Regions from separate parts of the Clostridium omnivorum genome, predicted to be linked through region 1. Evidence: predicted binding sites of a transcription regulator. Region 1 holds the regulator's gene; each other region holds the start of a gene.
What was found. Region 1 encodes Rex, which represses fermentation and respiration genes when NADH is low (regulators of the CRP and FNR family bind a similar motif). Its sites were predicted from a motif close to ATTGTTAANNNNTTAACAAT; they were not measured.
Positions count from the first base shown of each region.

Region 2: a site for Rex is predicted at 1,026-1,045, ahead of bsdE14_RS04945 (DUF5692 family protein). Genes of this name have one in related genera too.
Region 3: a site for Rex is predicted at 791-810, ahead of adhE (bifunctional acetaldehyde-CoA/alcohol dehydrogenase). Genes of this name have one in related genera too.
Region 4: a site for Rex is predicted at 1,007-1,026, ahead of bsdE14_RS12860 ((2Fe-2S) ferredoxin domain-containing protein). Genes of this name have one in related genera too.

Region 1 is NZ_BRXR01000001.1:3,068,387-3,070,594, reverse strand. Features, by position in the region: gene bsdE14_RS14405 (short-chain-enoyl-CoA hydratase) at 1-708, opposite strand, end outside; gene bsdE14_RS14400 (redox-sensing transcriptional repressor Rex) at 995-1,645, opposite strand; gene abc-f (ribosomal protection-like ABC-F family protein) at 1,914-2,208, shown strand, end outside.
Region 2 is NZ_BRXR01000001.1:1,078,828-1,081,035, reverse strand. Features, by position in the region: gene bsdE14_RS04955 (acyl-CoA thioesterase) at 1-253, shown strand, start outside; gene bsdE14_RS04950 (TetR/AcrR family transcriptional regulator) at 278-895, opposite strand; gene bsdE14_RS04945 (DUF5692 family protein) at 1,141-2,064, shown strand; gene bsdE14_RS04940 (phytoene desaturase family protein) at 2,107-2,208, shown strand, end outside.
Region 3 is NZ_BRXR01000001.1:3,754,750-3,756,957, forward strand. Features, by position in the region: gene bsdE14_RS17775 (pseudouridine-5'-phosphate glycosidase) at 1-509, shown strand, start outside; gene adhE (bifunctional acetaldehyde-CoA/alcohol dehydrogenase) at 909-2,208, shown strand, end outside.
Region 4 is NZ_BRXR01000001.1:2,716,603-2,718,810, forward strand. Features, by position in the region: gene bsdE14_RS12855 (4Fe-4S dicluster domain-containing protein) at 1-469, opposite strand, end outside; gene bsdE14_RS12860 ((2Fe-2S) ferredoxin domain-containing protein) at 655-900, opposite strand; gene bsdE14_RS12865 (TetR/AcrR family transcriptional regulator) at 1,132-1,746, shown strand; gene bsdE14_RS12870 (GNAT family N-acetyltransferase) at 1,772-2,208, shown strand, end outside.

The sequences.
Region 1 (2,208 bases):
GCACTCTCCAAATACTTCAGTTTCATACATAAGAGCTGTATCAATATCACATTGTATACCTCTATTTATAGCGCTCTTACAAAGTCTTACTGCTATTGGGGCATTCAAAGCTATGCTGTTTGCCAATGCTCTTGCCTCTTCCATAAGCTTTTCTGGTTCAAAAACACTATTAACTAAACCAATTCTCAAAGCTTCATTGGCATCTATCATTTTCCCAGTGAATATTAATTCTTTAGCCATTCCCATTCCTACCAGTCTTGCCATTCTCTGAGTGCCGCCAAAACCTGGAGTTATTCCAAGTCCAGCTTCTGGTTGTCCAAACTTAGCTTTTGTTGATGCTATTCTAATATCACATGACATAGCCAGCTCACAGCCTCCACCTAGTGTAAAACCATTAAGTGCAGCTATAACAGGCTTTTCTAAATTTTCTATTCTCCTAAATACTTTGTTTCCAAGTTTACCAAACTTTCTTCCTTCAACAACAGTCATATTCTTCATTTCTGAAATGTCTGCTCCAGCAACAAATGCTTTTTCACCTGCTCCTGTGAGTATAACTGCATATACCTCATCGTCTAATTCTACTGCTTCAATTACGTTATTGAGTTCCAATAGAGTTTCCGTATTAAGAGCATTGAGAGCCTTAGGCCTATTGATAGTAATTACAGCAATATTGCCCTCTTTCGAAAGAACCACGTTTTTTTCTTCCATGATAATCCTCCCATCACTTTTTCAGCCCAAGTTTGTTATATTATTAACAAGCTTGAAAAAAATAGTTGTTAATTTATACCTCAAATCCTATTATAGCTCTTGCACTATAGGAATTCAACAAAAAGAGTAATTATTTATAATATTTTTATAATTCTATTTTTCAAGGTTTTTTTGCTTAAAATTTTAATATTTTCACTAAAAACAAGGGATTGTTTATAATCTAACAAAGTTAAAGGACTAAATGCATGAATTTTACATTTAGTCCTTTAACTTAAATTATTTATTTTTATTCTTGGTCTTCTAAGTCTTTATTCTTTAAAAGATAGGATAAAGTCATAAGACTTTCACTCAAATGCACATTTTCTACAGTTACATCTTTAGGTACAATCAAATCTACTGGTGCAAAGTTCCATATTCCTTTAACCCCGCCTTCCACCAAAATATTGGATACCCTTTGTGCACTGTTCCGAGGTACGCAGATTATAGCTATATCTATTTCATTATGTGCTAAATAATCGCCTAAATTATCTATGTCATCGATTTCTACATCCCTAATCTTCATACCTACAAGCTTAGGATTTGTATCAAAAATGCCATTAAGAGAAAAACCCAATCTTTCAAATCTAGTATAGTTTGCAATTGCCTGCCCTATATTTCCTGCACCTATAATTATAGTTTTATATTCTCCTGTAAGTCCTAAAATCCCGTTGATTTCATTGTATAAATCTTTTACATTGTAGCCATAGCCCTGTTGGCCAAAATCACCAAAGCAGTTCAAATCCTGCCTTATTTGTGAAGCTGTAAAACCGATTCTTTCACTTAATTCTTTAGATGAGATTCTATCTACATCATTTTTTAATAGCTCTCCTAAATACCTCTGATATTTTGGTAATCTTTTAATAACTGCCATTGAGATATTCTTCTTTTTACCTTCCATAGCGCACCTCTTTCAAATTAACTTGTATGCATATATTAATCGATTTATTATCACATTCTACCTAATAGTATATTCTATTTAATAGTATTACTTAAATTTTTTTCACTGTCAATATTTTGACATAATATAAATGCCATTATTTCATATTCTAAATTAACTCCTTTAGCTTAAAATGTAAAGTATAATAAAACAATTTAAAGATTTTTTTTATTTTTGCTACAAAAATCACCCATTACATAGTAAAATATTTTGTGGGAGAGTGAACAGAATGATAGTTTTAAGTTGTAAAGATTTGCATAAGAGCTATGGTATAGATATAGTTTTAGATAAAGTAACCTTTAATGTTAATGAATGCGACAAAGTTGGTCTAGTAGGTGCCAATGGTGCTGGTAAAAGTACTCTTTTTAAAATTTTAACTGGAGAACTTTCACAAGATAGCGGAGATTTATTTATTGATAAGAATAAAAAAGTGGGTTATCTAGCTCAACACTTATCATTAGAGAGCAGCAATGTGATTTATAATGAAGTTTTAGGTGTTTTTAATCAACTTTTAGAGATGGAAG
Region 2 (2,208 bases), 2.0 Mb from region 1:
TGTAACCTGTGTGGCCCAGCTTTGTTATGTAGGTAAATCTTCAATGCAGGTAATGGTAAGCATTGGAGTTCACGAATTAGATAATTATTCGGAACCTGATACGGCGTTAACAGCTTTTTTTACTATGGTGCATATGGTGGATAATAAGCCTGCAAAAGTACCTGAATTAGTGGTTTCCACTAAAGAGGAAGAGGAACTTTATAAACTTGGCGAGAAAAAGCACTTAGAGATAAAATCAAAATATAAAAAATAAGAACTGCATCAGCTGATGCAGTTCTTATTCCTTTTCTAAGTCCATGCCTTTTTCCAAAAACATTGGAACACTCTGGGAAAAGAAATTGTTAAATATTTCAGTAAATTTATCTTGAGTTTCAGGTAAAACACCTAAAGCTGTTTGAATTGCAATTCCATCTAATGCTGCTATAAATATTGCAGATAAACTTTTTTTAAGTTCTGTATTTTCTATACCAAAGGCATAAAAAAACATATCTGCAACTTTATTTATTATGCTTTCATAATTTTGTTTGTACTTCTCATTCATTTCATCATTTCTTGAAATTACATCACTTAGTAATAAGATATGAAGCTTTTGCTCATCAGTTTTTGACAGACGAAGTGCTACCTCACTTTTTACTTCAGATAAAACCTGATTCTTATCCTTTATTTTTGACTCACTCATTACTGAAAGTTTATGAACAAAATGAATAGATTGATTTATTACATCGTAAAGCAATTCATCCTTATTTTTATAATGATGGTATATAGAACCTGTAGTTAATCCAGCCTTTTCTGCAATTTCTCGCACAGTAGCTTCTTCTACGTTCTTCTCTTGAATTACCTCAATTGCAGCATTTATTATCTTTTGTTTTCTCTTATTTTTACCATTTTCTCTCATATTAACCTCGAATGTGTTTAAAGCATTTGTATTACATAACATTTTACCACAATTCTTATACAGAAAAAAGTAAGTAAAAGAAACCATATAAGAAATCACTTTTATTTTTGGAAAAATTATATAAAATTCTATTGACAATATTATAACAAGCAATTATTATAAAATTAAGAAAACGTAACAAATGTTATGTTTTCAGAAAATATAACATTTGTTACGTTTTTAAAATTATTTAAGGAGGAATATTTATGTTTCTATTTCAACCAATTCCATGGTACTCTTGGTTAATGTTTTTTGCAGTGTTAGGGGGGTTAATGCTTTTTAACGAGATTGGACGTTATAACAAGAAAACTGGTATCGTAATGTTTGTAGTATTACCAATCATTTTGACTATCTTTGTTTGGCCGAAAACTTCTGGACCAAATTCAGGTCAATCTACAGCTAACTGGTTTCAATGGGCAAAGACTTATTCAGCACTTGCTGGCTGTCTAATTTTTATGGGCTTACGTTTTTCAAAGAAAATACAAGGAAAGAAGTGGTATTACATATTACCTACAGCTATTTTAAGTATTAATATTCTTGAAGCTGTTGTTCGTGAATTTGAAGTTCGCGGAATGAATGAAGTAATTAACGGTATGACCTATATGGGTGGTACTTGGAATATTTTAAATGGTATTGCAGGTATTCTAAATATATTAACTATTTGCGGATGGTTTGGAATCTTTGTAAGTACTGATAAACAAAAGGATATGATCTGGCCAGATATGATGTGGTTTTGGATTATAGCTTATGACTTATGGAACTTTGCATACCTATATAATTGTGTTACAGATCGTGCTTTATATGGCGGATTAGCACTACTTCTATCTTGCACAATACCTGCATTCTTCATAAAGAAAGGTGCTTGGCTGCAGCATCGTGCACAGACACTGGCTATTTGGATGATGGTTGTTATGTCTGTCCCACAAGTCTTTACAGAAGGTAAATTTGCGGTTGCATCTACACATAATCCAAAAGCATATATGTTCGTAAGTGTTATTGCACTTGCTTCTAATATTGCAGTAGCAGTTTTTGAAGTTTATACAATTATTAAAACTAAGAGAAATCCATTTAAAGAAGATCTTTATAAAGACCTTAAATCCTATCAAGATATTAAAAAAGAAAATATTTAATGGATATTTATAAAAGTATCGTAATTTGAGGAGGAATAAAATATGCATTATGACGTAATCGTTATAGGTGGCGGAAATGGTGGGTTATCTACCGGGGCAACACTTGCTAAAAAGGGCAAGAAGGTATGCTTACTTGAAAGACAC
Region 3 (2,208 bases), 690 kb from region 1:
TTGATATTTCTGCAGACCTTCAAGAACTTGCACATACAAATGTTGCAGTAGTTTGTGCTGGTGCAAAGTCCATTTTAGATATAGGACTAACTTTAGAATACCTTGAAACAAATGGTGTGCCTGTTTTAGGATTTGGTACAGATGAAATGCCAGCCTTCTATACTAGAAAGAGTGGTTTTGGTGTAGATTACAGAATAGATTCACCAGCAGAAGTTGCTAGTGCAGCTAAAGCAAAATGGGATTTAGGCTTAAATGGTGGAATGGTAATAGCAAATCCAATACCAGAACAATATCAAATGGATTACGATACTATTACTAATGCTATAGAGAGTGCTTTAAAAGAAGCTGAAGAAAAAGGTGTTAAGGGAAAAGAAACTACTCCTTTCTTACTTGCTAAAGTCAAGGAAATTACTGGTGGAGCTAGCTTAGAATCAAATATACAACTTGTTTATAATAATGCAAGAGTTGGTTCTAAGATAGCTGTTGAACTTGCTAAGCTTGAAAAATAGAAATTATTAATGATTCCATAGTTTTATACTCACATATATAGTCCGTGGCTCTGTTTATGAGACATGGACTATTTTTAAATCATAAGTGTTAATAAAATAACAAAGTCGCGAGGAGATATAAGGGGAAAAATGTTGAAAAATAGTTTAATAAGCAATGTCTAATTTGATAAAAGTGGAAAAGAATTTTATTGGTATTTGATGATTTTAACGTATATCTCCAACTTATCTCTGAAAACAATTACATAACAAGGCTTTGCACAGAAAAGTGATTAGAAAAATAATTTGTTAAAAAAATATCAAAAAACTATTGCATTCTTATAAAATATAATATACAATAAAGTTGGTTGTTAAAGTTTTAACTATCATTTGCACTAAAATTTAGTAAAGAGGTGTATAAATATGAAAGTAACAAATTTAGAAGAACTAATGATGAAGCTTGAAGAAGTAAAACAAGCGCAAAAGATATTCGCTACATATACACAAGAACAAGTAGATGAAATTTTTAGACAAGCTGCTATGGCTGCAAATAACTCTAGAATAAAACTTGCTAAAATGGCAGTTGAAGAAACTGGAATGGGAATAGTAGAAGACAAAGTTATCAAAAATCACTTTGCTTCAGAATATATATATAATCAATACAAAGACGAAAAAACTTGTGGAGTAATAGATAAGGATGAAGCTTTTGGTATAACTAAAGTTGCAGAACCTATTGGAGTTGTTGCAGCAGTAGTTCCAACAACAAATCCTACTTCAACAGCAATATTCAAAGCATTAATAGCTTTAAAAACAAGAAATGGTATTATTTTCTCTCCACATCCAAGAGCTAAGAATTCTACAATAGCTGCTGCTAAAATAGTACTTGATGCTGCAGTAAAGGCAGGAGCACCAAAAAATATTATAGGATGGATTGATGAGCCATCTGTAGAACTATCTCAAGTAGTAATGAGAGAAGCTGACATTACACTAGCTACTGGTGGACCAGGAATGGTAAAAGCAGCTTATTCATCTGGTAAGCCAGCTATAGGAGTTGGAGCAGGAAATACACCAGCTATAATCGATGAAACAGCACATATAAAGATGGCTGTAAGTTCTATATTATTATCTAAAACTTTTGATAACGGAGTTATATGTGCTTCAGAGCAAACTGTAATAGTTATGGACGAAGTATATAGCGAAGTAAGAAAGGAATTTGAGGAAAGAGGAGCTTACTTCTTAAAGGGTGACGAAATAGATAAGGTAAGAAAAGTAATATTAGTGAATGGTTCTTTAAATGCTAATATAGTTGGTCAAAAGGCAGCTAAAATTGCTGAAATGGCAGGGGTAACTGTACCTGAGGATTCAAAAGTTCTAATTGGAGAAGTTGAATCAGTTGAACTTGAAGAAGAATTTTCACATGAAAAGTTATCACCAGTACTTGGAATGTACAGAGTTAAAAGTTTTGATGAAGCATTACAAAAAGCTGTTAGACTTATTGAATTAGGTGGATTTGGACATACATCAGTTCTTTATACAGATCAAGTTAAATCAAAAGAAAGAATAGCTAAATTCGGAGCTACAATGAAAACTGGAAGAACTATAATCAATATGCCATCATCACAAGGTGCTATAGGCGATATATATAACTTCAGACTAGCTCCATCTCTAACACTTGGCTGCGGTTCTTGGGGAGGAAACTCAGTATCTGAGAACGTAGGAGTAA
Region 4 (2,208 bases), 350 kb from region 1:
TTGGAGTACAAGCTCTTACACAAGGTCTTAATGTATCAGAAATAGCGTTGTAAGGACAGCTTTGTGCACAGCGTCCGCACTCTATACATTTTTCAGAATCTATATATGCTTTTCCGTGAACATGTACTATAGCTCCCTTTGGACATACCTCTGAGCATTTATGTGCTATACATCCTCTGCAGCTGTCAGTAACATTAAAACGCTGCACTGGACATTCGTCACAAGCTTCTCTAATAGTTTCTATTATATTTGGATTTTCTTTGTCGCCGCCCATTGCAAGTTTTACTCTATCACTAATGATAGCTCTTTCTTTATGCACACAGCAGCGAGTTCTTGGCTTGGAACCAGGAATAATAATTAGCGGTATTTTATCATAATCCTGCTCTAGGGTCCCATCAAGTGTCATTTTTGCTACTTCTCTTAATACTTCATATCTTAATAGTTGAACATTATTTTCAAACTTCCTCATTCCTAATCCTCCTTATAAGTCGGAGCACAGGGTAACTTAACCATGCCGATTTCCATCGGCAAGTGTCCGGGGTAATTCTTAACGCTAATTATCATTAGCTAAATTACCCGTTAAAGGTCATTTAGACCTTTAACCCCGTTAAAAGTCCATTTAGGACTTTTTAACTCCTTAGCTGCAATTCTATACTATAATATTGGAATTACATATTCGTTTAAAAATTCTTCCACAGTTTGCTCACTTACTGAAACAACCTGTCCACCATTAACTTGTACAGAAACAGCATTTGTACAATGACCAAGACAAAAAGAGCCATTTATTCTAACCTTATCTGACAAATCTCTTTCATCAATACATTTTTGTAGTCCCTTTATTACGTTATAGGAACCCTTAAGATGACATGCGCTTCCAATACAAACATTAATATTTACCATAAGTTTGCCTCCTATTTTTTATATAAATTTAGTATTCAAATTTAAAACTATATTGTAATCTTTTATGAATTATGTAATACTTATATATATAATATAAGTATAATACTTTGTTAAAATTTTATCAAGTGCTTTTATAAAGCTGTTTAGAAATTGCAAAAAAACATATTGCTGTTTAAACAGCTTTATGTTATTATCAAATAAAAGACCGACTGGTCGTTTTTTTATAGAGAGGTGATTATTATACCAAAGATAAGTGAAGAAAATAGGCAATCTAAAATAGAGTTTATAACTAATACGGCTTTAAAGCTATTTTCTAAAAAGGGCTTTTCTCTGACTACAATGGATGATATTGTTTCAGCTTGTAAAATGAGTAAAGGAGGCATATATAATTACTTTAAGAGTAAAGAAGAAATTTTTTTAGCAATAGCTGAAGAAAGATTTAATAAAAGGCATGAACTAATAACTACATTTCCTAATGATATAACTTGCACGGAAAAATTAATTCGATATTTAAGATGGATATTGGAAGGACTTTTTCATGAAGAGACTTCTATGAATGCTAGATTTACATTTGAATTTTGGTCTGTTATGTCAAGGAATAATGCAATTCCGGAAATAGTAAGCAGAAGGTATAAGCTATTTTATAATGATCTAGCAGATATTTTAAAAGAAGGTTTAAGTGAAGGCGAATTTCAATCAGATATTGATATAGATGCCATGGTGTATATAATTCTATCAACTACAGACGGTATAGGATATAGCAATAGTGTTATGGGATTACCAATAACAAAAGCTGTAGTAGAAAATTATATAGATATGATTTTAAAAAAGATAATTAAAAATTAATAAGTTAAGGTGGAGGGTAAAAATAATGGAGTTTAAAAGATGTACAGAAGTAGACATGAATTCCATGTATAGTGCTTTTAGCTTAGGTTTTTCGGATTATATAATTAAACTTGAAATGCCTCAGAGCATTTTTGAAATGCGGTTTTTCGGTCCTGAGGGTAATAGCTTGGAGTATTCCTTTATAGCAATAGATGAAGAAAAGCCTGTTGGAATTATATTAGGAGGAATCAAGCATTATGATGGAGTAAAGACTCTAAGGTGCGGAACTTTGGCTGTTGCTCCAGAATATAGGGGCAAGGGTATAAGTCATAAGCTTATGGAGCTTCATAGAGAAGAAGCAATAAAGCAGCAGTGCAAGCAGCTATTTTTAGAAGTTATTGTAGGAAATGATAGAGCTATTAATTTTTATAAAAAGCTTGGCTATGAAAAAATATATGACCTTAGCTACTTTTCTCATAAGGA